Regions from separate parts of the Mixta hanseatica genome, predicted to be linked through region 4. Evidence: predicted binding sites of a transcription regulator. Region 4 holds the regulator's gene; each other region holds the start of a gene.
What was found. Region 4 encodes Fur, which represses iron uptake genes when iron is present. Its sites were predicted from a motif close to ATAATAATGAGAACNACTATCAA; they were not measured.

Region 1 (7,810 bases), 690 kb from region 4:
TGGCGCCGTTCTGATATTCCACCCACAGTGGTTTATTGACCGACTGATATTCGTGATAGTCATCAGTAGTGAAATCAACGTTGTAATCTTTAAACAGCCGTTGCAGGCCCGCAAAAGCATCAAAGTGAAACAGCGTGTCGTCAGCGTCAAAAAGGATCCAGTCCCAGTTTTGTAGCATAGCTTTCTCCTGTTACGGCCGTCAGAGGATTTGCGGCGTTCGGCCTTTACAGGCTGAGCGCCATAATCAGAGCATCTTCCCGACCGTGCGTTGCCGGATAATAATTTCGGCGCACCGAAACTTCATTAAAACCGGTCTGTTCATAAAGCGCGATCGCCGCATGATTGGAGGCGCGCACCTCCAGCCAGAGGGTAAAAATATCGCGCTGCTGCAACTGTTCAATTAGATGATGCAGCAGCGCCTTGCCCAGCCCCTGTCGTTGATAAGCCGGATCGACGGCAATATTGAATAGCGTCGCTTCGTCCAGTACCCATTGGGTAATGGCGAAGGCCGCCATCTGGCCGTCAACGTCAAGCCGGTAGTTTAGGTAACGTTCGCCCTGATTGCTGGTAAAGGTCGCTTCCGTCCAGGGGAAAGCGTGGCTGCGTCGCTCAATGGCGAGCGCCAGCGGAAGGTCATGCGGAGTGAGTAAAGAAATCGACGTCATATTCACAAATCTGCCGCCAGAGCGCGCGTTTCGCCTCGGCGTCAAAATAGAGCGCCTCAAGCGGCGGCGTGGAAAGTTGTGGACCCTGCTGCGCAACCGGCGCCTCGGTTCCCAGGCGCCAGCTGGCGCAGGAACGATCTTCAGGCAGCATAGCAAGCTGATCCGGCGTTACGCTGACTACCTGCTGTGGCGTAATCGCCAGCGCGCGCAGCACATCGCCAACCAAAGGGTCCTCAGTTGTGGGAGGAATATCCGCCACGATCAGCAGGCGCGTATCCGCCGGCAGCGTTATCGCGATCTCACCCTGTAACGCGCGCGGACGCCGCAGCTTATACTGCGTAATGCCCATTTGCTGTAGTAGCCAGTCACGTCTGGATGACATAGAAATTCCCGTTACGCCCTTATAATGCGCCGCTATGCTAGCAAACCCATCGAACATGCGCCAACAAACCACTATACTCTGCGCTCTGATTTCTGAGGAGCTATCTGATGTCTGCTTTTACCCCGGCGAGTGAAGTGATCCTGCGCCATAGTGATGAATGGCAAGACCGCCGCGTGCTGTTTGCCGGCGATTTGCAGGATGACCTGCCCGCCCAGCTGGAAACCCAGCTGAGCCGCGTCCATACGCAATATTATCATCACTGGCAATCATTAAGCCGCAGCATGGGCGATCGTGCGCAGTTTGGCCTGGTAGCCACGGCAGAAGCGATAGCAGAGTGCGATACCCTGATCTATTACTGGCCGAAAAACAAGCCGGAAGCCCAGTTTCAGCTGCAAAATCTGCTGTCGCTGCTGCCGGTGGGCAGCGATATTTTTGTTATTGGCGAAAACCGCAGCGGCGTGCGCAGCGCCGAAGGTATGCTGGCTGCCTGGGCGACGCTGGACAAGATCGACAGCGCGCGCCGTTGCGGTCTGTATCATGGTCGCCTGACACAGCAGCCCGCGTTTGATGCGGAAAGTTTCTGGGATGAATACAGACTGGATGATTGCGTGATTAAAACGCTGCCGGGTGTATTCAGCCGCGACGGGCTGGATGGTGGCAGCGCCCTGCTGCTCTCAACCTTTACCCCGCATACCAAAGGGAAAGTGCTGGATATCGGCTGCGGCGCCGGGGTGCTGGCAACGCTGCTGGCGCGTCATTCGCCAAAGGTACGCCTGTGGCTGACCGATGTGGATGCCGCCGCGCTGGCCGCCAGTAAAGCGACGCTGGCCGCCAACCAGATCGAAGGCGAGGTATTTGCCAGCAACGTTTATTCTGACGTGACCGGCCGTTATGACATGATCATCTCGAACCCGCCGTTCCATGAAGGGATGCAGACCAGCCTTGATGCGGCGCGTACGCTGATTCGCGGTGCGGCTCAGCACCTTAACAGCGGCGGCGAGCTACGGCTGGTGGCTAACGCCTTTCTGCCCTACCCGCAGGTGCTGGACGAAACCTTTGGCCATCATGAAGTGCTGGCGCAAACGGGTCGTTTTAAGGTCTACCGCGCCGTCTGGGGACGCGATGCCCGCGCCATTAAGGCTGCTAACCGCGACAAATAAAGCCTTACCTCCCGGGGATCTGCTGCTTTTTACAGCGATCGCAACAGAGCCGATAAATATCTGTTGACGTCCCCGGGAAAAATCTCCAGAATTCGCCTCCGTGGTTGCAGTGCTGTAAAGCATTGCCGGAATGCGAAGGTGGCGGAATTGGTAGACGCGCTAGCTTCAGGTGTTAGTGTCTTAACGGACGTGAGGGTTCAAGTCCCTCTCTTCGCACCAAAGACCACAAAAATTCATATCGCACAGCATCTGCGCGAAGGTGGCGGAATTGGTAGACGCGCTAGCTTCAGGTGTTAGTGTCTTAACGGACGTGAGGGTTCAAGTCCCTCTCTTCGCACCAAATGCGGTGATATGAAGACAATGTTATGCGAAGGTGGCGGAATTGGTAGACGCGCTAGCTTCAGGTGTTAGTGTCTTAACGGACGTGAGGGTTCAAGTCCCTCTCTTCGCACCAATATTGTCACGCTTCTGTTATTTCTCTCTGTTTCCCCCGATTTGACTCTGCCGTTATCCGGCGATCACATTTTCTCCCGGTTTCACAGCCCGATTTTTTCCTGCTTTATTGTCTGAAAAGCGGCCGTTCTTTGCCGGATAATCCTGTCGCGGAAAAGCGATGCGATGATCAGTTCACCCGCTGCCGGACGGCTATCCTTAACCCCCCGACAAACGCTTTGCCTGCGTTACAGCGCGCCTGCATTCACCGATACCGCGGCCAACGCGCCGGCGAGCGCGATACAGGAAGGCAGCAAGATATAGCGTCGTAGCCGATGATGCACCAGCATCACTACGGTCATTAGCAGCGCCGTCAATAACAACCAACGCCACTGGCCGAATGACAGGTTCATGGATGCCACTAACGGCATCAGCGCGCCAGGCAACAACACACTCCACGCGCTTTGCAGGCGCTCTCCCATTATCCAGCTCACGCCCCATAATCCGCAGGCCGCCATAATTGCCATCAGCATATCCGTCACCACTAAATGATAATGATTACCAGTATCATATGGTAGCTTTTATCATTTTGCACGTTTCCTTTGTAGAAACTTTAGACACGAAGATGACAGACCAGTTAGAAAGTGATAGATTGCCAGGATTAATCTAATCCAGATACCAATAATAACTGCTCAATACCCTTTCCAGAGTAAATATTTTTACTATGGCAATGGCGCTTTGATATTTCAGGGCTGTTCCGAGTGTATAAAAATGAAATTACAAACTTATGAAGAATTGCTGCACAGCAAATATCGCCTGTCGTTAATGCTTTTTCTTTTTTTAAACATGGCGACATCACTTTTTTTTATGTTACCGATAAATAAAGGAGAAAATCTTTCATTCTCTTTACCGGCAACGCTGATAGTTATCATAAGTTTATTGCAATTAACCTTCTGGATCCTGAAGCCTGCCACCAGATGGCCGATATTATCGTTGACCGCTTTTATTATCGGCGTGCTGTGGTCATGGCTGATTGCGAATAAAAGCCAGCTGGTTTTTTATTTTGACGGCAGCTTCCTGCTGGTCAGCCTGATGGCGGTTTTCTTTATCAGCGCCATCTCGCTAAATGAACATCTGCTGGCGTTTTGCCTGCACATTGCCCCGCCCTCGCTTACCGTTATGCTGCTCGACCGCGGCCAGCATCCGCTAACGCTGCTGTTTACCATCGCACTGCCACTGCTCGGCTTTACGCTCCAGAGCCTGATGCAGCGCCGCAGCGACCATTTTACGCGACGCCTCTTGTTCCAGCTGTACGAAGAAAAGCAGACCTGGAGCGACCTGAGTATGCTCGATCCGCTTACCGGGCTCTATAACCGGCGCGGTTTGAAGAACCGGCTGGAAAACCTGCTGGAGAACCATGCCGGCAGCCATTTCGTGATGCTGCTCGATATCGATAATTTTAAATCTTATAACGATAACTACGGGCATGCGATGGGCGATCAGGCGCTGACGCGCGTCTCTGCGGCGATTCGTGATGCGGTGCGCTCGCGGGATGTAGTCACCCGTTACGGCGGCGAAGAGTTTCTGGTGCTGATGACTAACGTTAATCGTTCGATTGCCATGAAGCTGGCTGAACGTATTCGTCAACATGTGCTGGACCTGGAAATTCCCCATCGTTTTAACCATCGCGTCTCTACGCATGTCACTATTAGCGCCGGTATTGCTCCGATAATCGAAGAAGATTTTGAACAGGCGCTGGCCAACGCCGATCGGGCTTTATATGTGGCGAAAAACCGCGGCAGAAATACCATTCTTTCCTGGGAAGAACTTTGCGAAGCTAATCTGCGTTCAGCGCCGGCGGATATAGCCTGATGTTTAAGGATGCATTTATATAAAAGGATTATTTAGCCGGGATAAATCTTTCTCCTTAATACAAATTAAAGTAATTCAAATAGTTTCTTCTCTGCAGGCCTGGTTTAAATAAAAAATCCATCGGCAACGGCGAGAATAACGCTATTTATTTTTTGCTGGAATTTTTATACGCCGGTTGTCTATAGCGCAGGATGTTTTTCTGCCTTTGACTAAAACCTGACGTTTTATCAGGTTATAGCCGATAAATCTCCCGTAACGTTAATACGACGACTTACTGCATTCTCCCACTTGCTAGCGCATTCCTTCCTGGATACAATCAAGAACGATTATCATTTGTTTTCTTATCTCCATTTCGGCAGTCGATTACACAGGAAGCCCTATGGCCATTGTTACGCGTCAGGCTTATGAGTATGGTTCGTCTCCAGTCATCTTTATGCAGAGTGATAGTTCGCTGAGCACTGTGCTGCATAGTCTGTTTAGCGAACATCGCTCGTGGTTCCTTGAATTTATCACGCTTAACGACGCCGCCCCTGACGATACGCTTATCCAGCCTGAATGGTCACAGAGCACGCACTTTAATCGCCTGCTGGCGCGCTACAGCGATGAAATCTATCGTGAGCATGCTGATATGCTGCGTGAGGCAAAGCCGCTACAGTCGCTCTGGGCGCAGTGGTATTTTGGCCTGATTGTGCCGCCGATGATGCTGGCGCTGGTAATGGAGAAGCGCGCGCTCGACTGCTCGCTGGAACATTTTCATCTGCAGTTCCATGAAAGCGGTCGTCCGGCTAAATTCTGGATCGACGTGCAGGAGGACGAAGATGCGCGCTATCTGAATGCGCATCAGCGTATCGATCGTCTTATCCAGCGGCATTTAATCCCGGCGGTACAGGGCATTGAACAGCATGGCGATATCAACGCCAAACTTATCTGGAATAATACCGGCTACCTGATGCACTGGTTTTTAGGCGAGATGAAAAGCTGGGTAGATGAAGCCACGCTGCTGACGCTGGAACATGCGCTGTTTTTCTCGCGTCATTTATTGGACGGCAGCGATAACCCGCTTTACCGTACCGTTATCCCGCGCGACGGCGCGATGCAGCGTCGCAGCTGCTGTCAGCGCTACCGGCTGCCCGCGGTGGAACGTTGCGGCGACTGTACCCTGAAGCCCGTCTGATCCCCTCTTCTGACGGCAAAAAGTCATCAACCCTTTTTTTGTAAGGCGGCGCTTTCCCGCCGCCTGTCGTTTACAGATCCCCTCGGTTATGGCAGCTTTATCACCCCGTTTTATTGTAAAGAGCAACGCAACATGAGCCTGGAGTCTGTACGGCAGTATTTTGCCGAGCGTGCCCCTGAAATCCCGATTATTGAACTTAGTCAAAGCACGGCAACCGTGGCTCTTGCCGCTAAAGCGCACGGCGTCGCGCCGGGGCAGATAGCGAAGACCCTGTCGTTAAAGGTAAAGAATCGGGTGATCCTGATCGTGACCGGCGGCGATCTGCGTCTGGATAATCGCAAGCTAAAAGAAACGCTGGGGGCAAAGGCGCGCATGTTAACCACCGATGAGGTGCTGAACTGGACCGGCCATCCGCCCGGCGGCGTCTGCCCCTTTGGCCTTGAGCATCCGCTGCCAGTCTATTGCGATATTTCTCTGCGGCGCTTTGCCGAAGTATTGCCGGCAGCAGGCGCGACTCATAGCGCGCTACGTATCTCGCCGGATAAAATGGCGGAGCTTACCGAGGCCGAATGGGTCGACGTTTGCCAAAATCCCGCTGATTTAACCTAAAAAAATGATTTCTGTATTGGCAATTCGCCTACAATTACGCCGTTATCTTGTTCAGGATCTTCTGTGTCGCTGATTTATGTTGCCATCGCCCGCAGCCGTTTCCCGGCGTGGCTGGCGCTGCTGGCTATGCTGCTGCTGTTTATCGCCCCGGTGATTTCTAAATCGCTGATGGCTCAGCATGGCTATGCCTCGCCAATGATGGCGCATATGTCAGCAATGGCGATGGATGCGGAAGATGAAAGGCATGACCATGGCTGCGCAGCAGAGGTCGCCAGGCAACACAGCCCGCCGACCGCCAGCCACGCTCATCACTCGTCGCCCCCTACGGCGGCGCAGCCAGGCGCCGCGCCTCATTCCGCTTCCGCTGCCTCTCATTCCCGGCACTATCATATGTCGATGATGGACGACAGCGCCTGTGGCTACTGCGTACTGCTGATTCATCTGCCGCTGGACTCCGTGCGCCTGCCGCAGCTCTGGACGCTGCTACAGGCGGCCGTGCCAGTCGCTCCTCTCCAGCTACAGCCTTTTGTCGCCAGCTGGATCCCCATTTGGTTCCGACCGCGCGGGCCGCCGGTTAACGGGTTTTCACTCGTTTAACCCAACGCTTTCTCTACAGCCCGCCAACGGGCAAAGGAACCATTATGTCGGAAAAAATCGTGCCGACGGCCTCGGCACAGATTGAAAAAACGCAAAGCGCGCAGGCGTTTCTGCAGCTTATGCGTCGTTTACACTTCACCATCGGTCTGTTTATCGGCCCGTTTATCTTTGCCGCCGCGCTCACCGGCACGCTCTATGTATTAACGCCGCAGCTTGAAAATTACCTGTATGCGCAACAGCTGACGACCGATGCGCCCGGCCCCGTACAGCCGCTATCAAAACAGATCGATGCGGCGCTGGCCTACGCGGGCAGCGATGCGAAAATCGCCGCCGTGCGCCCGGCACCGAGCGATACCGAGACCACACGCGTGATGTTTCGCTTCGCCGACAGCGCGCCATCAGAAACGCGCGCTCTGTTTATCGATCCGAAAACGCTGGCGGTACGCGGCGATCTCACCGTCTACGGCACCAGTGGGATTTTGCCGCTGCGCACCACGCTGGATTATCTCCATCGCAGCCTGCTGCTGGGTGATATTGGGCGTAACTACAGCGAGCTGGCCGCCAGCTGGATGTGGGTCGCCGCGCTGGGCGGCACGCTGCTATGGGCGGTACAGCGCACGCCGCGTCGCAGCAAAACAACAGGCGCCTCGCGTACGCAACGCCTGCTGCGTCTGCGTAGCTGGCACAGCCTGCTGGGCCTTGCGCTGCTGCTCGGGCTGCTGTTTTTCTCCGCCACCGGCCTCACCTGGTCGCGCTGGGCCGGCGATAATATCAATGCCCTGCGCGCCCATTATGGCTGGCTGACCCCGGCGGTGAATACGCAGCTTGCCAGCAACGCGCCGCCGATGATGATGGATGAACATGCGGAGCATCATGGGCATATGATGCATCATGCGCCGGATGCGCCGTTAAGCGCCGC
Region 2 (7,810 bases), 530 kb from region 4:
GAAAGTGTGTATACGGCAACGTATCGGGGGTTCGAATCCCCCTCTCACCGCCATATTCTATGAAAGAGCCTGAGCGAAAGTTCAGGCTTTTTTATTTGCATAACGCACGACAAGAGGGGCGATGAGAAGCCCCGCCGCTATAAGTGCAGCCCGCCAGTGCCGAAGGCCTCGCTATATATTTTTTCTTGCGGGATGCCCAGCGCAATCAGGGCGCGATACTGCTCCTGCATAAACGGGATCGGTCCGCATAAATAATAGTCTGCTTCTTTCGGCAGATATTCAGCAGGCAGCGCGTTTAAATCCAGCCTGCCCTGCATATGATAATCTTTCCCCGCTACCTCACTCTCTTTTACATTTTCATAGGCGATAAAAAGATGCAGATTCGGGTTCGCGCTGGCCAGGTTTTCCAGTTCCTTACGCAGCGCATGCACCTCAGAACTGCGGGCAGCATGGATAAAATAGATATCTTTTTTTAACGCCGAAGCCGTTTCAGAACCAGATTGGGTTCCTTCACGTAGCGCAGGATTAACATTCGGATCGGCGTGTTCAGCCAACAAATGATTAACCATAGAGATCATCGGCGTCAGCCCCACGCCCGCGCTGATTAACACATTGGTGGTATCTGGGTTGAGCAGATAAAAGTTTCCTGCCGGCGCGCTGAGCTCAACCACGCTGCCTTCATCAATATGATCATGCAGCGTAGAGGAGACATAGCCCGGATCCTGTCCCTCTGTACGGGCATCTTCGCGCTTAACCGATATACGCAAATAAGCATCCTCAGGGCTGCTGGACAAACTATACTGTCGGGGTTGTTTAATTCCCAGCGCCGGCACTTCTACGCGCAAGGTGATATATTGTCCGGGCTTATAGGAAGGCAGCGCCCCGCCATCCTGCGGCACCAGATAAAAAGAGGTAATCTCACTGCTCTCTTTCACTTTTTTATCTACGACAAAGTTGCGCCAGCCTACCCAGCTTCCTGTGCTGTTTTTGCGCTCATCGTACAGTTGATTTTCAGTTGCAATAAAAATATCAGCCAGCTGTTGATAAGCTACACCCCAGGCGGTGATCAGCTCATCATCCATCGGGATGTTAAGCACCTCACTGATCGAATGCAGTAAATTCTCACCAACAATATTGTAATCCGGGGATTGTATATTCAGGCTGACATGTTTATGGCAAATGAGCTCAACAACCGGCATTAATACTGACGGATCGTCAATATTTTCCGCATAGGCCAGTACTGCGCCCGCCAGCGCTTTCGCCTGAGCACCGCTGCGTTGATGGCCCATGTTGAACGTTTCTTTCAGGCGAGGATTATTTTTTAACATGCGTTTATAAAAATAATCGGTTAAAGCTTCGCCGTTCTCTTTCAGTACCGGTACCGTGGCCCTTACCCGCTCTTTTTGCCTTTCACTTAACATAGTTGCCTCACATTGCTTTCAGCTCTTCCAACGATAAAAGTGACCCCGTGCCCTTCCGGGCACGCTGTTTTAAATATAGATCCTGTAAGCATGCTGCGGTTTAGTTCATTGCTTAGCTGCCGCAGGCGATAAAGAATGGCGCTGCGCGAGAAAAGAATTATCACCACCCCTTGCATGTAAAGCATAACCGGCGCGTAACCGCCTTTGATGATGAGCATCAACCTTCGGTCAGGTCTGAACGATCGCCCCGCGTGGTGGGGTGAGAAATAACAATAAACTCCACGGCGGCATCAGAACTGTTTCGGGCCTGATGCTTCGCGCCAGGCGGAATTTCTATGCCCTGTCTGGCACCGATTTCCTGCATTTCCCCCGCCAGTTCCATGGTCAGAATGCCTTCAAGAACAAAGAAAAACTGTCTGGAAACGGAGTGGTAATGGCGTTTTTCCTGGGTGCCCGGCGGCATTTTCTCATGAATAATCAGCATATCCTGCCGATTTACCAGATACCATCCATCGCACTTTTCACCCCAGATATAGTGCTCTGCGTTTTCACTGGAAATCATGGGTTCTCTCTTATACGGGTTAAGCGACGTTTATAGCGCGCCAGGCTGGTGATGCGTCATTGGCCTGGCAGAGCAAAGAATCATGCGGGCAAAGCCAGCCACGAGAAACGGCACGGCTGGCAAACATAACGCCCTACAGAGCGGAAACTGACTGAACGGTATGTTGAAAAACGTAAGGATCGGAAAGCAGTTCGAACTGCTCGTCATCAGGATAAGTGACCGCAACCTGGTATTCTTCTCCGGCAAATGCTTTGACTGCTTTCAGATCTTCCCAGTAGGTGGCCAGAAAGAAATGTTCCCATTCTCCCTGGGTTTCCCGACGAACATACGCCCCCTGATTTCCTGGCGTTCCTTTTGAATGCTCAACCCCGGTTTTTTCCAAATGTCTGGCAAAACCTTCAGCATATTTAAGCGGAACACATCCGTGCCATGTTCTGACGATCATTTCTTGCTCCTTTCATTATTACTCTTTTAAACGTGCTATCCGGCACAACTCGTTGCAGGATTATCGGTTGCTCAACGCCAGCCTGGCGGCAAACAACAGGAAAACGCCGCCCGTAACGCGATCCATCCACTGAACGAATAACGATTTTTTTAATAAGCCGGGGGCGAAACGCGTGCCAGTAATCAGCAACGATGACCAGAGCGTACCGATAACGATATGAATCGATACCTTTTATAAACCAATTCGTTGAGGACGGATGCGCAGTCTGGCGAATATCTAATTGCCTGCGCGGCTTAAGGATTAACTGTAAGCCTAACCAACACAGATAAGCTGCGCCGCACCATTTAAGCAGGTTATAACCCAGTTCAGACGCTGCCAGCAGCGCCCCCAGGCCAAAAGCCACCAGCGCTCCCCAGATAAAGCAGCCGGTATTGATCCCCAGCGCCGCATGAAACGCTTTTTTCCTGCTTTCAACGGTTGCGGTACGTAAGATAAGCGCGGTATCAAGCCCTGGCGTCAGCGTCAGAAGTAAGGCAGCAAAAGAATAGGCAAGAAGCGCATCCGTGACAGACATCTCTTTCTCCAAAAGCGCGGGTTTTAGCTAAAAAATCACCCTGGAACTCTCTAATAGATAAGAATTTTTAACCTTTAACAGACTTAAAATCAACTGGTTATTAACGCAATGGTTAACGCATGACGTCGCCGAACAGCCACATAACAGCGCTCAGATGAAATAAGGCGGTAGCGCAGGTAAAAGCCTAATCCAACTCACATTTCCCGACTTCACGCCAGGCAAATTATTTAATTTCGTCTAAAGTTTTTTGAATGGTCAAACACTTACAGATCATGTCTGGTCTGGACAAGGAGAATACTGATGACGAAAAAGGCCGTACCTTCTCAATGGAAAGGCGCGCTGTTATTGCCTTTGCTGATTACCGGCGCGCTGGCAACGGGATCTTTTTATGCGCAGGCAGCGGACGATCAGCAACTGCAGAGTCAGGCGCCGCAACCGCCGGATGTGCGTCTGGGGCCGCTTTATCATGCAGTGCAGTCCGCAAAGTTCTTCCCGGATCAGAAAACTTTTGCCGATGCGGTGCCGAAATTTAATCCCGCCTCTATTCTGGCCGACTGGCAAATGCAAAAAAATCAGCGCAATTTCGATCTGCGCCGCTTTGTTGATACTAACTTCACGCTGCCAGCCAAAGGTGAAGCCTACGTGCCGCCGGCCGGCCAAAGCTTGCGTGAGCATATCGATGGCCTGTGGCCGGTGCTGACGCGCACTACCGATAAAGTTAACCAGTATGATTCCCTGCTGCCGCTGCCGAAACCGTATGTGGTGCCGGGCGGCCGTTTCCGTGAAATTTACTACTGGGACAGCTATTTCACCATGTTGGGGCTGGCGGAAAGCGGCCACTGGGATCGCGTACAGGATATGGTGGATAACTTTGCGCACGAACTGGATAAATATGGTCATATTCCCAACGGCAACCGCAGCTACTATCTGAGCCGTTCGCAGCCGCCGTTCTTCAGCCTGATGGTGGATTTACTGGCGCAGCATGCGGGTGAAAGCACCTACAGTAAATATCTGCCGCAGCTGCAAAAAGAGTATCAATACTGGATGGCGGACGCGCAAAGCGTAGCGGCCGGCAGCGCCAGCAAGCGCGTCGTGAAGCTGAAGGATGGCACCGTGCTGAACCGCTACTGGGATGCGCGTGATGTTCCGCGTACTGAATCTTATATGGATGACATCGCCACTGCCGAAAAAGCGAAACAGCGCAATAAGGCGGAGCTGTATCGCGATCTGCGCTCCGGCGCGGCATCCGGATGGGACTTCAGTTCACGTTGGTTTGACGATCCCAACGATCTTTCTACTATCCGCACCACAGAGATCGTTCCGGTCGATCTGAACGCCCTGCTGTTCCATCTGGAAAAAACGTTGGCGCACGCCAGCAAAGCCGCCGATAAACAGAGCGACAGCCAACGCTACGCGGATCTGGCCGAGAAACGTCAGGTAGCGATTAACCGCTATCTGTGGAATGCGGAAGGCGGTTGGTATGCCGACTATGACTGGAAACGCAGCAGCGTACGTACGCAGCTGACTGCTGCCGCGCTGTTCCCGCTCTATATGCAGGCCGCCAGCGATGATCAGGCGGCGAAAACCGCCGCTGCGGTAGAAAAACAGCTGGTTAAAGCGGGCGGTCTGGTCACGACGAACGTGCATAACGGCCAGCAGTGGGATGCGCCTAACGGCTGGGCGCCGCTGCAATGGGTCGCCGTTGAAGGCCTGAATCACTACGGCAAACAAACGCTGGCGAAAGATATCGGGATGCGCTTCCTTGATAACGTTCAGGCCACCTATGACCGCGAGCATAAGCTGGTGGAAAAATATGTGGTGGAAGGTAACCTCGGCGGCGGCGGCGGCGGCGAATATCCGTTGCAGGATGGCTTTGGCTGGACTAACGGCGTCACCCTGAAGCTGATGGATATGTACTGCCCGAAAGATGTGACCTGTAATAATGTTAGCGATATGAAAAAATCTCAGTAACTTTTCCCGCCCGGCCGCCTGGCCGGGCAACCTGACTTCCCTTTTAATCCACTGAATCCCCACGGTTTATCTGGAAATATTCAGATAAATTACATCTTGAATCGGCAATCGATAAAGATAATAATTCTCATTAGTCTTTCCAGTTACATGATTTAGCCATCTCGGTAATGCTTCTGGCCGCGCTCCGTAACCGGGCGGCCTTTTCGATTCTGCTTAAGGGATATCACATGGGAATGCCTTTTAACCTGAAACGTTCTGCGCTGCTTTGCTCACTGGCGCTTGCCGTCCCGGGTTTTTCGCTGGCGGAAGAGACGCTGACGGTAACCGCTCAGCCCGCTGAAACTGCCGATTCACCCACCTCTGGCTATACCGTTAAAACCAGTAAAGGTGCCACGAAAACCGATCAGCCGTTGATTACTACCGGCCAGTCCGTTTCGGTGGTGACGCGTCAGCAGATTGAAGATCAGGGCGCGATGGATGTTAACCAGGCACTGAACTACTCCTCCGGCGTGTTTACTAACTTTGCCGGTGCGGCGACGCGCTACGATACGGTTTCCCTGCGCGGCTTCCACGGCGGCGATGTCGATAACACCTTCCTGGACGGCCTGCGTCTGATGACCGATGGCGGCAGCTATAACGCGCTGCAGATTGATCCCTGGTTCCTGGAACGCATCGATGTGATCAAAGGCCCCTCTTCCGCGCTGTACGGACAAACGGTACCGGGCGGGCTGGTGATGATGACCTCAAAACGTCCGCAGTTTGCCCAGGAAGGCCATTTCCGTCTGATGGCGGGGAATAATGCCACCACCGGCGCCGCCTTTGATTACACCAATGCGCTGAACGATCAATGGGCGTTCCGCATTACCGGTATTACGCGTCATAGCGATACGCAGTATGACCATACGCGTGAAGAGCGCTATGCTATTTCCCCTTCTTTGCTCTGGCAGCCGGATAGCGACACCTCTTTATTATTGAAGGCCTATCTGCAAAAAGATCCTTCCGGCGGTTATCACGGCTCGGTGCCGGGCGAAGGCAGCATTACCGAACACAACGGCAAGAAGTTAAGTAATGGCTTTTACGATGGCGAAAGCTCGCTCGATCAGTTTAAGCGCCGCGAGCAAATCTACAGCTATGAGTTTTCGCATCGCTTCAACGATACCTGGGCCTTCCGTTCCAATGCCAGCTATACCCATTCAAACGTCGATTTAGATCAGGTGTATCAAATTGGCTGGCGCGGCGACAGTAATCTGTTGGATCGTTATTATTCTGGCGAGCGCTCATCGCTGGACGCTTTTGCTATCGATAACCAGCTGGAAGCGGATTTCAACACCGGCGATGTGCAGCATACGCTGGTGTTGGGCGCCGATTACCATCAGTATCGTAACAAACTGTGGGATGCCAGTGCCTGGGTTGATCCGCTTAACGCACGTACCGGCGAAGGCGGCACGCGCTTCTGGCAGACCGCTTACGATCCAGACACCGCTCGCGTGCCTGGCCTGTATGCTTATGATCAAACGCGTCGTTATCATCAGGCGGGCGTCTATCTGCAAGATGATATGGCATGGAATAAGTGGCATATGACCCTTTCCGGCCGTTACGATCGTTTAGTGGCGAAAAGCACTAACGACGCGACGGATACCAGCCGCCGTCGTTCCGATGACCATATTAGCGGCCGCGCCTCGCTACTGTATGCTTTCGATAATGGCGTATCCCCTTACGTCAGCTACAGCCAGGCGATTACTCCTTCCAGCCTGCCGGATGCGAACGGCGATCTGTTAAAACCGACCACCGCCGAGCAGTATGAGGCAGGCGTGAAGTATCAGCCGAGCGGTACCTCTGATATGTACTCCATTGCGGTTTACGATCTGACGCAAAAAGATGTCGGCAACCGCATTGTGAACACCTCGTTCTACGAGCCAGCCGGGAAAGTGCATTCCCGCGGGCTGGAGCTGGAGGCGCGCAATCAGCTTACGCCGCGCTTCAGCACTATCGCCAACTATTCGGTTACGCGCGTACGTTTCAAAGATGCTATTGACGGTAATGATGGCCATACGCCATACGTAACGCCGAATCAGATCGCCTCGCTATGGGCAAATTACAAATTTGATTACGGTATTAGCACCGGCGCGGGCGTGCGCTATATCGGCAAACAGTGGGCGGATAATGAAAACACCACTCGCCTGCCGTCGGTTACCCTGTTTGATGCGTCGGTGAAAGCCGATCTGGGCGAATGGAATAGCCAGCTGAAAGGCGCATGGGTACAGGTCGCAGCAAATAACCTCACCGATCGTAAATATGTTGCCGCCTGTTATGGCACCGGCAACTGCTACTGGGGCGCGGAACGATCCGTGGTCGCTACCGTCGGTTACGATTTCTGACGACGCAAAACGGCATCAGGCGTGTTAGCCGCAAACGTGGTTAACAACGCCTGAAGCCTGACGGTTGATTAAGGGGGTTACGTGGCAAACGTAACCTCCTTTTGTGCATTTCGTGCTGAATTTAACCCTTGAGCGCGGCGGCGATGGTTTCCTGCCACGGCGTCGTGGCGCGGCCAATCAGCTTGCTCAGCATGCGGCTGTCGCCCGCCAGTTCATAAACTTTTTCTGTCGGCTCAGCCTGAGTCATTACCGTCGCCGCCGCCTCGGCATAATCCTGACGGCTGGCGGAGGCGATGCGCCCTTCCGCCGCGTTAATCACGTTTTGGTGCTGTGCAGCCCGCTGGCCGACTGGCTGGAAAGCCATTTTGCGCAGATGCAGCAGCAGCGTATACAGAACGCAGCATCGCAGGCATAAAAAAAGGAGGCCTTAGCCTCCTTTTTCTGAATTTACCGCTTAGT
Region 3 (7,810 bases), 1.0 Mb from region 4:
TGGCTCAGAATGCTAAATGTAAACTTTTGTCATGCCAAAACAGCAGGTTAGCTTATTCCGCCCTGCCGCTCTTAGGGTACTGGCTCGTTACCCGGTTATTAAGTGTCAGATTACTGCGCCCTGAGTCCAACTATTAGCAGAAAAAACTGGTGTTTATTTTTTTACCATTACGCTCAGCCAGGAATATTCGCAGCGGAGGCAAGACCGATCCAGCAATAACTCAAGTTAACCTTATTCGTTAGAAAACAACGCTTTTCAGCGCCGCCCTGACAAACCTATATTCTCCCCCGACAAACGTTGTTTATTTATCAGCCGGGAATAAATATGAACAAGATAATGTTGATTTGCTCGCTGGCTCTGTTTGCCAGTGGATATGTAATGGCTAACGAGCCGGCAGGCGGCGCAGCCGCTGGCGCTCAGGCCACCACCGAAGCGAAAGGCGCCTCCGATGCGGAAGGCGTAGCGGTTGTCGGCGCGCTGCTGGGCCTGGCCCTTGCCACCGCAGGCGGCGGCGACGGTTCCACTACGGCCACCACCACGACCACCAGCACCATCCCACATTAAGCTGTATTAAGGCACCACCGCAGATCAAAATTATAAAAACTTTGTTGCTGTTGTCTTTCGCCACCGGAGAATAAGCGTTGCCCGGGCTTTCTTGAAAAAGTCATTATTCTCCGTTTCTTTTTTATCCTGCGGCATGGCTTACACCGCAGCGTTATCATCCGGGTTCTGACGATATTCGATACGGTTAATAAACCAGATTTTTTCCCCTTCCGGCGTATTGACGCTGACTTCGTCATCCACCTCTTTTTTAATCAGCGCACGCGCCATCGGTGAATCCACCGAGATATAGTTTTTCACCTCGCCATAGATCTCATCTGGCCCGACAATCCGAAAGCATTTTACCTCGCCCTGCTCGTTTTCCACCTCGACCCACGCGCCGAAAAAGACTTTGCCTTCCTGCTGTGGCGAATAATCGACGATTTTCAGTTCGGCCAGACATTTACGTAAATAGCGCACCCGCCGGTCAATCTGGCGCAGCAGGCGCTTGTTGTAGGTATAATCCGCGTTTTCAGAGCGATCGCCCAGGCTGGCCGCCCATGAGACGATTTTAGTGATCTCCGGGCGCTTCTCTTTCCACAGATAATCGTGTTCCGCCCTGAGCTTGTTATAACCTTCACGGGTAATCAGTTGTGTCTTCACACACCCATCCTGTCTGCTAAAACTAACGGTCCGACAGCCTCGCGCCGCCCTCTGGCGCTTATGGTACAACATCAAAAACGCCCAGTGGTACATCGCTCTCGGAATATGGCCTAAAGCGCGCCGCATCGCTGGCAATTTCGCCCGTCAATCCGTATAACTGTCCGCTATTTCTCAAACTCTGTTAGCAAGATAGTTGAACCGATGATGAATGATTCACTGAACCGCATTATTGCGGGTGAACTTCAGGCGCGGGCTGAACAAGTTGATGCCGCAATCCGCCTGCTGGACGAAGGGAACACCGTGCCGTTTATCGCACGTTACCGTAAGGAAGTTACCGGCGGGCTTGATGATACCCAGCTGCGACAGCTGGAAACCCGGCTCGGTTACCTGCGAGAGCTGGAAGATCGCCGCCAGGCCATCCTGAAATCCGTTGCGGAACAGGGCAAACTCAGCGATGAGCTCGCCGCCGCGATTAACGGCACGCTGAGCAAAACCGAACTCGAAGACCTTTACCTTCCCTATAAACCGAAACGCCGCACGCGTGGACAGATCGCTATCGAAGCTGGTCTGGAGCCGCTGGCAGATGCGCTGTGGCAGGATCCGTCGCAGGAGCCGGAACAGTTGGCCGCCCGTTTTGTCGATGCCGATAAAGGCGTCGCCGACGTTAAAGCCGCGCTGGATGGCGCGCGCTATATCCTGATGGAACGTTTCGCGGAGGATGCCGCGCTGCTGGCGAAAGTGCGCGATTATCTGTGGAAAAATGCGCATCTGGTGTCACGCGTGGTTGTCGGAAAAGAGGAAGAAGGCGCGAAATTCCGCGACTATTTCGATCATCACGAAGCGCTGTCGACGGTGCCTTCGCATCGTGCGCTGGCGATGTTCCGTGGCCGCAACGAAGGCGTACTGCAGCTGTCGCTCAACCCCGATCCGCAGTTCGATGAGCCGCCGCGTGAAAGCTATGGCGAACAGCTTATCAGCGAGCATCTGAACCTGCGTCTGAACAATGCGCCGGCGGATAGCTGGCGTAAAGCGGTAGTGAGCTGGACCTGGCGCATTAAAGTGCTGCTACATCTGGAAACCGAACTGATGGGCAGCGTGCGCGAGCGTGCGGAAGAAGAGGCGATTAACGTCTTCGCCCGTAACCTACACGATCTGCTGATGGCGGCGCCGGCAGGCATGCGCGCCACTATGGGCCTCGATCCGGGCCTGCGTACCGGGGTAAAAGTTGCCGTAGTGGATGCCACCGGCAAGCTGGTCGCCACCGATACCATCTATCCGCATACCGGTCAGGCGGCGAAAGCTGCGGCGGCCGTCGCGGCGCTCTGCACGCGTCATCAGGTAGAGCTGGTGGCGATCGGCAACGGCACCGCATCCCGCGAAACCGAGCGTTTCTTCCTGGAAGTCCAGAAGCAGTTCCCGCAGGTGACGGCGCAAAAAGTGATCGTCAGCGAAGCGGGCGCATCGGTCTATTCGGCCTCTGAACTGGCGGCGCTGGAATTCCCCGATCTGGATGTTTCCCTGCGCGGCGCGGTATCTATTGCGCGTCGCCTGCAGGATCCGCTGGCGGAGCTGGTAAAAATCGATCCGAAATCGATCGGCGTGGGCCAGTATCAGCATGACGTCAGCCAAAGCCAGCTGGCGAAAAAGCTGGATGCGGTGGTGGAAGACTGCGTAAACGCCGTCGGCGTCGATCTGAATACCGCCTCGGTGGCGTTGCTGACCCGCGTGGCCGGCCTGACGCGCATGATGGCGCAAAACATCGTGAACTGGCGCGACGAGAACGGCCGCTTCCGCAGCCGTCAGCAGCTGCTGAAAGTCAGCCGTCTCGGACCGAAAGCCTTTGAACAGTGCGCCGGCTTCCTGCGTATTAACCAGGGTGATAACCCGCTGGACGCCTCAACGGTGCATCCGGAAGCTTATCCGGTGGTTGAACGCATTCTGGAGGCTACCCGTCAGTCGCTGCGTGAACTGATGGGCAACCCGAATGAGCTGCGTAATCTTAAGGCGGTTGACTTTACCGATGAGCGTTTCGGCGTGCCGACGGTCAGCGACATCCTGAAAGAGCTGGAAAAGCCAGGCCGCGATCCGCGTCCGGAATTCAAGACGGCGCAGTTTGCCGAAGGCGTAGAGACGATGAACGATCTGCTGCCGGGCATGGTACTGGAAGGCGCGGTAACTAACGTCACCAATTTTGGCGCCTTTGTCGATATCGGCGTCCATCAGGATGGTCTGGTGCATATCTCTTCGCTCTCCGACAAGTTTGTCGAAGATCCGCATACCGTGGTGAAAGCGGGCGATATCGTTAAGGTCAAGGTGCTGGAGGTGGACTTGCAGCGTAAGCGTATTGCGTTGACCATGCGTCTGGATGAGCAGCCGGGCGAAACGCCGTCGCGCGCCGCGCCGCGTAGCCAGGAGCGCAGCCATCAGCGTCCGGCGGCGAAGCAGCGCGCGCGCGGCAATAGCCCCGTCGCTGGCAATAGCGCCATGGGCGATGCGCTGGCCGCGGCGTTGGGTAAAAAACGCTAACAATTTTATGGGCGGCCTGGCGCCGCCCTTTATCGTATGTTTGTTCTAAATCAACATTAACGATAATCGTTCTCATTAATATGGTGCCGTTTTGTTCTTGCCGCCTTAAGCGACAGTCAATGAGGTGCACCCTATGCCACTAGTTGCCCGCCAACACTATCAAATCCTGGGTTTTTCTTCTGCCGTTAGCCCTGCTTACCGGCAAAAGTTGCTTTCCCTGGGCCTGCTGCCCGGCGCCTGTTTTCAAGTACTGCGTATTGCGCCGCTGGGCGATCCGCTACAGATCCAGACGGGGCGCGTCAGCCTGATGCTGCGCAAAAAGGATTTGGCGCTGCTGCAGCTTCAGCCGATAGCGGAGGTGGCATGAAAAACTGCACTATCGGCCTGTTAGGCAACCCGAATGCCGGGAAAACCACCCTGTTTAATCAGCTTACCGGCGCGCGTCAGCGCGTTGGCAACTGGGCCGGCGTAACCGTAGAGCGCAAAGAGGGCTTTTTTATCGCCGGCGACACGCGGGTGAATTTAATCGATCTTCCCGGCACCTATTCGCTCACCACCATTTCTCAGCAGGCTTCGCTCGATGAGCAGATCGCCTGCCACTTTGTCTTAAGCCAGCAGGCGGACCTGCTGATTAATGTGGTTGACGCCTGTAACCTTGAGCGCAACCTCTACCTCACCTTACAGCTGCGTGAGCTGGGCGTGCCCTGCATCGTGGCGCTCAATATGCTGGATATGGCCGAAAGCCAACGCATTACCATCGATATTCCCGCGCTGGCGCAACGTCTCGGCTGCCCGGTGGTGCCGGTGGTATCAACGCGCGGCAGCGGGCTGGATCGCCTGAAGCAGCTGATTGATAAAGGCGTTCCTGCCTGCGCGCCGCTGAAAGTATGCTATCCGCCAGAGCTAAACAGCGCCGTCGATCGACTGGCGGCGGCGATGTCGGTCAGCGACAGCCCACAGCAACGGCGCTGGCTGGCGCTACAGCTACTGGAGGGCGATATCTATAGCCGCCAGCAGGTGGGCGATCTGGCGCTACAGCGTTTAGACGAGCTGGAAGATCAGCTGTCAGCAGATACGGCGGTCAACATCGTCGCCGCGCGCTATAAGACATTGGCGACGCTGTGCGCCGACATCAGCAATCAGCATATGATGGCGCCGCATCGGCTGTCGCAGCGGCTGGATAACCTGGTACTGAACCGCTGGCTGGGCTTGCCAATCTTTTTGCTGATGATGTATTTGATGTTCGTGCTGGCGATCAATATCGGCGGCGCGCTCCAGCCGCTGTTTGATATTGGCTCCGCAGCGCTGTTTATCCATGGCATGCAGTGGCTTGGCGCTACGCTGCATTTCCCCGTCTGGCTGACGCTGTTTCTCGCTCAGGGCGTGGGGGGCGGCATCAATACGGTGCTGCCGCTGGTGCCGCAGATTGGTTTGATGTATCTGTTCCTCTCTTTTATGGAGGATTCCGGCTATATGGCACGCGCCGCGTTCGTCGTCGATCGACTGATGCAGTCGCTTGGCCTGCCGGGCAAATCCTTTGTGCCGCTGATTGTCGGCTTTGGCTGCAACGTTCCCTCGGTAATGGGCGCCCGTACGCTGGATGCGCCGCGTGAGCGGCTGATTACGGTAATGATGGCGCCTTTTATCTCTTGCGGGGCCAGGCTGGCGATTTTCGCCGTGTTCTCTGCCGCTTTTTTCGGTACCCACGGCGCGCTGGCGGTATTTAGTCTCTACCTGACCGGCATTGTGGTGGCGGTGCTAACCGGGCTGCTGTTAAAGCATACGCTGCTGCGCGGCGAAGCTTCGCCTTTCGTCATGGAGCTACCAAGCTGGCATGTCCCGCACCTGAAAAGCCTGCTGTTACAGGCCTGGCAGCGGTTGCGCGGTTTTGTGCTGCGCGCCGGGAAAGTGATCGTTGTCGCCAGCATCCTGATTGGCGGGCTGAACAGTTTCTCCTTTAACGGGCAGCCGGTTAACAGCATCAACGATTCGGCGCTGGCCAGCGTCAGTCGCGTCATTACCCCGCTGTTGATGCCTATCGGTATCCAGCCTGATAACTGGCAGGCTTCGGTCGGCCTGCTGACCGGCGCGATGGCGAAAGAGGTGGTGGTCGGTACGCTGAATACGCTCTATACCGCCGAAGCACTGCACGAAGAGCCGTTTAACGCCAGCGAATGGAGCCTAAAGGCGGAGCTGTCCGATGCGGTAACGGAAACCTGGCAGGGACTGAAAGATACGCTAACCCTGAGCGTGCTGGCCAACCCGATTGAGGCCAGCAAAGGCGACGGTGACATGGCCGGCGGCGCAATGGGCACCATGAGCCGTCAGTTTGGCAGCGATGCCGCCGCGTTCAGCTATCTGCTGTTCGTACTGCTCTATATTCCCTGCGTTTCGGTGATGGGTGCGATTGCACGTGAAAGCAACCGTCGCTGGATGAGTTTTTCCATCTTCTGGGGATTAAACGTCGCTTATTCTCTCTCTACGCTGTTCTGGCAGTTCTCGCGCATCAACGAGCAGCCGCTGGCCAGCAGCCTGACGATCCTGCTGGTGCTGCTGTTTAACAGCGCCCTGCTGCTGCTGTTACGACGGGTTAAACTGCCGCCGCAGCGCATCCCCATCAGGGTGCTGCCGGTTGAAAGCTATGAAAAACCATTAACCAGCGGCGAATGCCATTAAGCCACGCAGCGATCGCGATTTGAGTCAGGCGGCGCCCATTCCGACAGGGGCCGCCGCTGTAGCGGTTGCGATTTTAGCGCGGCGGTCTACAGTAAAAACTAACGCCTTTACCAACCTAACGCTGCAGCCCGCCGGATAAACATGGATATTATCAATAGCTTAATCGATAAGATCTACCAAAACACTTTTCCGATGGCCGCGCGGGAGCGCCTGCTGTCACACGTCCGCGCCGCCCGTGATGCGATAAAAAAACCGCGTAAGCCGCACTGGGATGAAAAAGATGTGGTGCTGATAACTTATGCCGATCAGTTCCGCGAGCCGGAAGCCCCCACGCTGGCGACCTTTTCACGCTTTTATCAACAGCATTTGCAGTCCACCTTTAATCTGGTTCACCTGCTGCCCTTTTTCCCCTGGTCATCTGACGACGGTTTTTCCGTCATTGATTATCATCAGGTTAACCCGATATGCGGCGAATGGCGTAACGTCGCCGAGCTGCATACCCATACGCGCCTGATGTTCGACTTTGTCTGCAACCATATCTCTTCGCGCAGCGCCTGGTTTAAACATTATCTGGCCTGTGATCCCGGCTGGGATGATTTTTTTATCAGCATGCCGCCCGGCACCGACTTAAGCGGCGTCACCCGCCCGCGCACTTCTCCGCTGCTGACGCCCTTTGAACGCGGCGATGGCAGCACCCACTACATCTGGACTACCTTCAGCGCCGACCAGATAGACCTGAACTTCGCCAGCCCGGAAGTGTTGATCCGTATGGTTGACGTGCTGCTGGAATATTTGAAAAAAGGGGCTGACTACGTCCGGCTGGATGCGGTGGGCTATATGTGGAAAACGCCCGGGACGCGCTGCATCCACCTGGAAAACACCCACCTGCTGGTGAAACTGTTTCGCGCCATTGCTGATGTGGTGGCGCCCGGCACGGTGATCATTACCGAAACCAATGTGCCGCATCAGGACAATATCAGCTATTTTGGCAACGGCCAGGATGAAGCGCAGATGGTTTACCAGTTCTCACTGCCGCCGTTGGTACTGCATGCTATCCATAACGGCTCGGCGCGTGCGCTACGCCAGTGGGCTGCCGGCCTTGATTTAAGCGGCGGAAGCACGACCTTTTTTAATTTTCTCGCTTCGCACGATGGCATCGGCCTTAACCCTGCGCGTGGCATCCTGCCGGAAGTCGAGATTGTTTCGCTGGTACGCGATTTGGCGCTGGAAGGCGCGCTGATTTCCTATAAAAACAATCCGGATGGCACCACCAGCCCGTATGAAATCAACGTCACCTATATGGATGCGTTGAACAAACAGAACGATGATGATGACACGCGCATTCGGCGCTTTATGCTGGCGCACGCTATTCTGCTGGCTTTCCCCGGCGTGCCCGCCATCTATA
Region 4 (7,810 bases):
AACAGCTTCAGACGCCTTTTTGATTCTCACAGGGGGAAAGAGTGAATATTCTTAGTTATTTGCAAAAGGTGGGCCGGGCGCTAATGGTGCCTGTCGCTACGCTACCCGCCGCCGCAATTTTAATGGGCGTCGGCTACTGGCTCGATCCTGATAGCTGGGGTGCCGGTAATGCATTGGCCGCGCTGCTGATCAAATCGGGCGGGGCCATTATTGAGCATATGGCTGCGCTGTTCGCCGTCGGTATTGCTTATGGCATGTCGAAAGATAAAGACGGTGCGGCGGCGCTTTCAGGTTTTGTCGGCTTCTTAGTGGTTACCACACTCTGTTCACCCGCTTCGGTGGCGATGATTCAGAAAATACCGCTGGATCAGGTGCCGGCGGCGTTTGGCAAAATTGATAACCAGTTTGTCGGCATTCTGGTGGGGATCCTTTCCGCTGAAGTGTATAACCGTTTCAGCCATGTGGAGCTGCCGAAAGCGCTCTCCTTCTTTAGCGGCCGCAGACTGGTGCCGATCCTCGTCTCTTTCCTGATGATTCTGGTCGCCTTTATCCTGATGTATGTCTGGCCGCTGATTTTCAACGCGCTGGTTAACTTTGGCGAACACATTCAAAAACTGGGTTCCGTCGGTGCCGGGGTGTATGCGTTCTTTAATCGTCTGCTGATTCCGGTTGGTCTGCATCATGCGCTGAACTCGGTCTTTTGGTTTGATGTGGCGGGTATTAACGATATTCCTAACTTCCTCGGCGGCGCGCAGTCTATTGCCAGCGGCAAAGGAATTGTCGGCGTAACCGGTCAATATCAGGCGGGCTTCTTCCCGATAATGATGTTTGGCCTGCCGGGCGCTGCGCTGGCGATTTACCAGTGCGCCCACCCGGAAAATCGCGCCAAAGTCGGCGGCATTATGATTGCGGCGGCATTCGCGGCGTTCTTTACCGGCATTACCGAGCCGCTGGAGTTCTCCTTTATGTTTGTTGCCCCGGTGCTGTACGTTATCCACGCGGCGCTGACCGGTATTTCCGTCTTTATCGCTGCGAGCATGCACTGGATTTCCGGCTTCGGCTTTAGCGCCGGCCTGGTGGATATGGCGCTGCAGTCGCGCAACCCATTAGCAACTCAGTGGTATATGCTGATCCCGCAGGGCCTGGTGTTCTTCGTGATCTACTATCTGGTGTTCCGCTTTACTATCAGAAAATTCAACCTGTTGACCCCGGGCCGTGAGCTGGCGGTTGTCGGTGACGAAAGCGATGGGTACGACGTAAATGTCGAAAACAACGCATCGGGTGAAACAGAGACCGAATCACTGGCGCGTCGCTATATCAGCGCGGTTGGCGGCTCGGAGAACCTGACCCATATTGACGCCTGCATTACTCGTCTGCGTCTGAATGTGAAAGACAGCGCTGCGCTGAATGAGCAACTGGCTAAGCGCCTGGGCGCATCCGGCGTGATCCGTCTGAACAAGCAGAGCGTACAAATTATTGTCGGCACCCAGGCGGAATCGATCGCCTCAGCGATGAAAAACGTGCTGGCGAAAGGGCCGGTGGCCGCATCCGCTTCGCCGTCCGCCAGCGTCGCGCCGGCTGCTGCTGCGCCCGCCGTGAAGGCGGCATCGGCAAGCGCCCGGCAAACGCTTGCCACACTGCTGGCACCGGTCAGCGGTGAAATCGTACCGCTCGATCAGGTACCCGATGAGGCATTCGCCAGCAAAGCGGTTGGCGATGGTTTGGCCATCAAACCAACCGGTAAAACGGTGGTGGCACCGCTTGCCGGAACCCTGGTGAAAATCTTCAATACCAATCATGCCTTCTGCCTGGAAACGGAAAACGGGGTAGAGATCGTGGTGCATATGGGGCTGGATACCGTGGCGTTAGCGGGTAAAGGCTTTACGCGGCTGGCGGAAGAGGGCGCAAGCGTCAGCGCTGGTCAACCGGTACTGGAGATGGATCTTGATTTCCTCAACGCCAACGCCCGCTCGATGATCAGTCCGGTCGTAGTGAGCAACATCGACGACTTTGCCGGCATGACTTTGCTGGCGAGCGGAACGGTGGTGGCTGGCGAAAGCAAACTGTACGAAATCCAGAAATAACCCGCCTCTGCGTTAAACCTCAACGGGCAGGAAGCGATTCCTGCCTTTTTTCTGCCTCAGCGCCAACAAACGGTTGTTTCCCTTGCACGCTTTGTGGATCATATCGGTTATTTCATGGTTATAACGACCAGACATTTCGTGTTGAGGATACAGTGATGAGTGAGGCTGAAGCCCGCCCAACTAATTTTATTCGTCAGATCATCGACGAAGATTTGGCGAGCGGCAAGCACAGCAGTGTGCATACCCGTTTTCCACCGGAGCCAAATGGCTATCTGCATATTGGTCACGCAAAATCGATCTGCCTGAACTTTGGCATCGCGCAAGATTATCAGGGTGAATGCAACCTGCGTTTTGACGATACCAACCCGGCAAAAGAAGATATCGAGTATGTCGAGTCTATCAAGCGTGATGTGCAATGGCTGGGGTTCCAGTGGAGTGGTGAAGTGCGTTACTCCTCCAACTATTTTGACCAGCTTTATCACTACGCCATCGAACTAATCAATAAAGGCCTGGCCTATGTCGATGAGCTGTCGCCGGAGCAGATCCGTGAATATCGCGGCACGCTGACCTCGCCGGGCAAAAACAGCCCGTACCGCGATCGTAGCGTAGAAGAAAACCTGGCGCTGTTTGAGAAAATGCGTAACGGCGAATTCGCCGAAGGCACCGCCTGCCTGCGCGCGAAAATCGATATGGCCTCAAGCTTTATCGTGATGCGCGATCCGGTCATCTACCGCGTGAAGTTTGCCGAGCATCATCAGACCGGCAACAAGTGGTGCATCTATCCGATGTATGACTTCACCCATTGCATTTCCGATGCGCTGGAAGGGATCACCCATTCGCTCTGTACGCTGGAGTTCCAGGATAACCGCCGCCTGTATGATTGGGTGCTGGATAACATCACTATCCCGGTTCATCCGCGTCAGTACGAGTTTTCCCGCCTGAATCTTGAATACGCCATTATGTCCAAGCGTAAGCTGAACCTGCTGGTAACAGAGAAAGTGGTGGAAGGCTGGGACGATCCGCGCATGCTTACCGTTTCTGGTCTGCGTCGTCGTGGTTATACCGCCGCCTCTATTCGTGATTTCTGCCGCCGCATCGGCGTGACCAAGCAGGACAACATCGTGGAAATGGCCGCGCTGGAATCCTGTATTCGCGACGATCTGAATGAGAATGCGCCGCGCGCGATGGCCGTGCTCGATCCGTTGAAAGTGGTGATTGAAAACCTGCCTGCGGGTCATGAAGAGATCATCAGCATGCCGAATCATCCGAATAAGCCAGAGATGGGTACGCGTTCGGTGCCGTTTAGCCGTGAAGTCTGGATCGACCGGGCTGACTTCCGTGAAGAAGCCAACAAGCAGTACAAGCGTCTGGTACTGGGTAAAGAAGTGCGCCTGCGTAACGCTTACGTTATCCGTGCCGAGCGGGTGGCGAAAGATGAAGATGGCAATATTACCTGTATTTTCTGCACCTGCGATGTTGATACGCTGAGCAAAGATCCGGCCGATGGCCGTAAAGTGAAAGGGGTTATCCACTGGGTATCGGCAGAACATGCGGCGCCGGCTGAGTTTCGTCTTTACGATCGCCTGTTTAGCGTGCCGAATCCGGGAGCGGCGGAAGATTTCCTGGCGACCATTAACCCGGAATCGCTGGTGATTAAACAGGGCTTTGTCGAGCCGGGTCTGAAGCAGGCGGAAGCGACTTCTCCTTACCAGTTTGAACGCGAAGGCTACTTCTGCGCCGACAGCGTTTACTCCAGCCCGCAACACCTGGTATTTAACCGTACCGTTGGCCTGCGTGATACCTGGGCTAAAAGCGGCGAATAAGCTATTTCAATGATCAAAGGCGGCTCCCGGAGCCGCCTTTTTTATGCGCTAAATTTTTCGCCCGCGTGCAGGAAGGGAAAGCGTGGCGCAGCGGAAAATGGCCGCGCGTTTTATCCCATCATTAGATTTTATTCATTTACGCTGTTATGTACTAGTTCATGAGTTCGCTATCAGGTAGAATATCTGCCTTAATAGCTTCTCTGCCAGACAGAGTGCCATTTGAACAATAAATAAACAGATATCATTCTAAGGATGCGTTATGGAAACAGCGGTTTCCGCCAGCAAACTCCCCTCAATATTATGGGGCACGCTGATTATTACCGGTACGGTGGTAGGAGCCGGTATGTTTTCTCTGCCGGTGGTGATGTCCGGCGCCTGGTTTAGCTGGTCGTCAGCTATCTTATTATTTACCTGGCTATGCATGCTGCTCTCCGGGCTGATGTTCCTTGAGACCAGTCTGCACTATCCCCGCGGGGCAGGTTTCGATACGCTGACGCGCGATCTGCTGGGCCAGCGCTGGAACGTGCTTAACGGGGCATCCATTCTGTTTGTGCTGGGCATTTTGACCTATGCCTATATCTCGGCCAGCGGCGCTATTTTGCAGCATACTTTCGCTGCGCTGGCGCTGCCGGTATCCGCCAGGGCGGCGGGGCTGGGCTTTACGCTGCTGGTGGCGCTGTTTGTCTGGCTGGGAACCGCCGCGGTCAGCCGCGTGACGCTGATTTTCCTCGGCGCGAAAGTGATCACTTTCTTTCTGCTGTTTGGCGGTCTGCTCGGTCATGTCAGGTCAGCGCTGCTGTTTGATGTCGGCGGCACGGAAAGCCATTATCTGCGTTATGGCTGGATGGTGATTCCTTTTTGCCTGGCTTCATTTGGCTATCACGGCAATATTTCCGGTCTGATTGAGTATTACCGGGGCGAGGGCAAAAAAGTCGCACGCTGCCTGCTGCTGGGAACCGTAGCGGCGCTGATGATTTATCTGGTCTGGATTGTCGGCACCATGGGAAATATTCCGCGCGTGGACTTTATTGCGATCGCCCAGCGCGGCGGCAATATTGATGCGCTGGTTGATGCCCTGGGCAATTTACTGCAAAGCGCCTCGCTGAGCGTGCTGCTTACCGTCTTTTCCACTTTTGCCGTTGCCAGTTCCTTTCTGGGTGTTACGCTGGGGCTATTTGATTATCTGGCCGATCTGTTGAAAATGGATAACGGCGCGACAGGTCGGTTAAAAACCACTGTTATCACCTTTGTCGTTCCGCTCTCCGCGGCGCTTATCTGGCCGAACGGCTTTCTGGTGGCGATTGGTTATGCCGGGCTGGCAGCAACCGTATGGGCCGTTATCACGCCGGCGCTGCTGGTCTGGCGCGCCCGGCAACGCTTCCCGCACTTTCAGGGCTGGCGTTTAAAAGGAGGCAACCTGCCCGTACTGCTGGTGCTACTGTTTGCCGTCCTGAATATTATCGTTTCGCTACTCAGCTACGCCGATCTGCTGCCGGTATACGCCCGCTAAAATTATTTCCGGGACGATGCTCGCGGTTTAACGCGCCTGGAACGGCAGCACGCAGCCATAAAAAAACCGGTGCCTGAGCACCGGTTTTCAGATTACTGCATAGCATAATTGATTATTTATCGTGTAGTGTTTCGTCTTCGCGGCAGTCGCCTGACGCGCAGTGACCATACAGATAGAGACTGTGGTTGGTCAGTTTAATGCCGTGACGCGTGGCGATTTCACGCTGGCGAGATTCGATAGACTCATCACTAAATTCAATAACCTTACCGCAGTCCAGGCAGATCAGATGATCGTGGTGCTGCTGCTGGGTCAGTTCGAAAACGGATTTGCCGCCTTCGAAGTTATGGCGCGTAACGATACCGGCATCGTCGAACTGGTTCAGGACGCGATAAACCGTCGCCAGCCCAATCTCTTCGCCCATATCAATCAGACGCTTATATAACTCTTCCGCACTGACGTGATGGCTCTCTGGTCCCTGAAGCACTTCCAGGATTTTTAGTCGCGGAAGAGTGACCTTCAGGCCGGCCTTCTTTAATGCGGTGTTATTGTCAGTCATGCGGATATTGTCCTGTTACTTTGCTAGTCACAATGTGGCTGAACAGCCATGAACATCGGTCGACGCTAAGCTAATAGCGTCTCATTATAGAACTGATGCTTCGAAATGAAAACCGTAAGGGTGCGCGTGAAATCGCAAGTGGAAGTAAAGAGAAGATCGCTACGTCCGGCGTTGTTCATGCCCATATGATGCTGTGTTTACATTTCGCTTAATCCTGCCGCTTTACAGCACGACGGCAGGAAAGCGCGTGACCGATACGGGTATTCTACCGACTCAATGATAAAATTTTCAAACCCGTACCTATCATTTCTATAGGAAAAACCTGTTACGCGATGTGATTTACAGCACATTGCGCACGAAATCAGGCTTCCAGAATTTCCTGCAGGTGCAGTTCTGCATAAATCTGTTTAACCCATTTATCCACGCGTTCGTTAGTCAATTCGGGCTGACGGTCTTCATCAATCGCTAAACCGAGGAAGTGTTTATCGTCCGCCAGGCCTTTCGACGCTTCGAAATGGTAGCCTTCGGTTGGCCAGTGGCCTACGATCACCGCACCGTTCGGCTCAATGATATCGCGGATGGTGCCCATCGCATCGCAGAAGTATTCTGCGTAATCTTCCTGGTCGCCGCAGCCAAACAGCGCCACCAGTTTACCGTTGAAGTCGATCTCTTCCAGCGTTGGGAAAAAATCATCCCAGTCGCACTGCGCTTCGCCGTAGTACCAGGTCGGGATACCTAACAGCAGAATATCAAAAGCTTCCAGATCTTCTTTACTGCTCTTGGCAATATCATGCACTTCGGCAACATCGCTACCGAGCTGTTTCTGGATCATCTTTGCAATATTTTCTGTATTGCCGGTATCGCTGCCAAAGAAAATACCTACGATTGCCATGAGTTTAGTAACCTCTTGAAACTTAAATATATGGTAACTGCCCGTTGTCTGCAGATTACGGCAATAATAGCAGAGACCGTCAGGAGGCGGAACTCGTAAAGCCGCTGCATTTGTTTCTTAGTGCGCTTCTGCCAGCCGTTCAAAGCGCCTGCAACTGGGCGAGAATCATCTCTTCGATCAGCTCGCTGCGGCTGACGCCACGTTCGGCCGCCATTGCGTTAAGCGCATCGACGGCCTCACTGTTCATCTTCAGTTCAACGCGCCGTAACCCGCGGACTTTGTCACGCTTCAGCTGGTTGCGCTTGTTGATACGAAGTTGTTCATCACGCGACAGCGGACTGGTTTTCGGGCGTCCCGGGCGACGTTCATCTGCGAAGAGATCGAGCGTGGTCCGGTCCGTTTGTTCTTTTGCCATAGAATCGTGATACTGAATGGGCTGCGCGTTTGCGCCGCGCATGGTGACGTTTTGGGCCGGTTTGCCGCCAGTTTTTCGGCGGCAAAATTTTAGCGCGCCATCATACCCTGACGTAAGAGCGAGAACAATCTTTGTCGACCCGTTAACATATTGCTTTTACAGTGCTAAAAAACGCCGCACGGCCCGTAGCACCGCATCCGGTTTTTCAGCATGAACCCAGTGCCCGGCGCCGGCAATCACATGCGCACGCGCTGCGGGAAACTGCGCCAGCAAAGCATTACGATGAATATCATCAAGATAGGGTGACAGTTCGCCGCGAATAAACAGCGCCGGCCCACGCCAGGCAGGCACCTCTTCCCAGCCGGAGATGGCAGTGTAGTTGTCCCACAGCGCCGGGACGTTAAAACGCCATGCGCCCTCATGAAAAGATTTCAGCAGAAACTGAATCACCCCTTCTTCAGCAAGAATCTCGCGCATCACGCTGGCGGCTTCGCTGCGCAGCTGCACCTGTGCGGCGGTGACGGCATTCA

Region 1: fhuF (siderophore-iron reductase FhuF) is a predicted target of Fur. The motif match lies at 4,822-4,844, and genes of this name have one in related genera.
Region 2: K6958_RS09310 (TonB-dependent siderophore receptor) is a predicted target of Fur. The motif match lies at 5,088-5,110, and genes of this name have one in related genera.
Region 3: feoA (ferrous iron transporter A) is a predicted target of Fur. The motif match lies at 3,789-3,811, and genes of this name have one in related genera.

What each region holds. Positions count from the first base shown of each region.
Region 1 is NZ_CP082904.1:692,243-700,052, reverse strand. Features, by position in the region: gene yjjG (pyrimidine 5'-nucleotidase) at 1-178, opposite strand, end outside; gene rimI (ribosomal protein S18-alanine N-acetyltransferase) at 225-665, opposite strand; gene K6958_RS03305 (DNA polymerase III subunit psi) at 634-1,047, opposite strand; gene rsmC (16S rRNA (guanine(1207)-N(2))-methyltransferase RsmC) at 1,155-2,207, shown strand; tRNA gene K6958_RS03295 (tRNA-Leu) at 2,340-2,426, shown strand; tRNA gene K6958_RS03290 (tRNA-Leu) at 2,461-2,547, shown strand; tRNA gene K6958_RS03285 (tRNA-Leu) at 2,575-2,661, shown strand; gene K6958_RS03280 (DUF1435 family protein) at 2,888-3,172, opposite strand; gene K6958_RS03275 (diguanylate cyclase) at 3,411-4,511, shown strand; gene fhuF (siderophore-iron reductase FhuF) at 4,891-5,685, shown strand; gene K6958_RS03265 (YbaK/EbsC family protein) at 5,818-6,294, shown strand; gene K6958_RS03260 (DUF2946 family protein) at 6,358-6,891, shown strand; gene K6958_RS03255 (PepSY-associated TM helix domain-containing protein) at 6,936-7,810, shown strand, end outside.
Region 2 is NZ_CP082904.1:1,911,046-1,918,855, reverse strand. Features, by position in the region: tRNA gene K6958_RS09340 (tRNA-Ser) at 1-53, shown strand, start outside; gene K6958_RS09335 (globin domain-containing protein) at 138-1,421, opposite strand; gene K6958_RS09330 (cupin domain-containing protein) at 1,639-1,983, opposite strand; gene K6958_RS09325 (hypothetical protein) at 2,117-2,428, opposite strand; gene K6958_RS09320 (LysE family translocator) at 2,391-3,002, opposite strand; gene treA (alpha,alpha-trehalase TreA) at 3,303-4,973, shown strand; gene K6958_RS09310 (TonB-dependent siderophore receptor) at 5,201-7,351, shown strand; partial or broken gene K6958_RS09305 (KR domain-containing protein) at 7,473-7,688, opposite strand; gene K6958_RS09300 (GlsB/YeaQ/YmgE family stress response membrane protein) at 7,806-7,810, opposite strand, start outside.
Region 3 is NZ_CP082904.1:361,295-369,104, reverse strand. Features, by position in the region: gene yjbE (exopolysaccharide production protein YjbE) at 325-564, shown strand; gene greB (transcription elongation factor GreB) at 703-1,203, opposite strand; gene K6958_RS01640 (Tex family protein) at 1,405-3,729, shown strand; gene feoA (ferrous iron transporter A) at 3,863-4,096, shown strand; gene feoB (Fe(2+) transporter permease subunit FeoB) at 4,093-6,405, shown strand; gene K6958_RS01625 (alpha-amylase family glycosyl hydrolase) at 6,547-7,810, shown strand, end outside.
Region 4 is NZ_CP082904.1:1,380,113-1,387,922, forward strand. Features, by position in the region: gene nagE (N-acetylglucosamine-specific PTS transporter subunit IIBC) at 48-2,084, shown strand; gene glnS (glutamine--tRNA ligase) at 2,240-3,907, shown strand; gene mtr (tryptophan permease) at 4,167-5,417, shown strand; gene fur (ferric iron uptake transcriptional regulator) at 5,530-5,973, opposite strand; gene fldA (flavodoxin FldA) at 6,335-6,865, opposite strand; gene ybfE (LexA regulated protein) at 7,005-7,280, opposite strand; gene ybfF (esterase) at 7,437-7,810, opposite strand, start outside.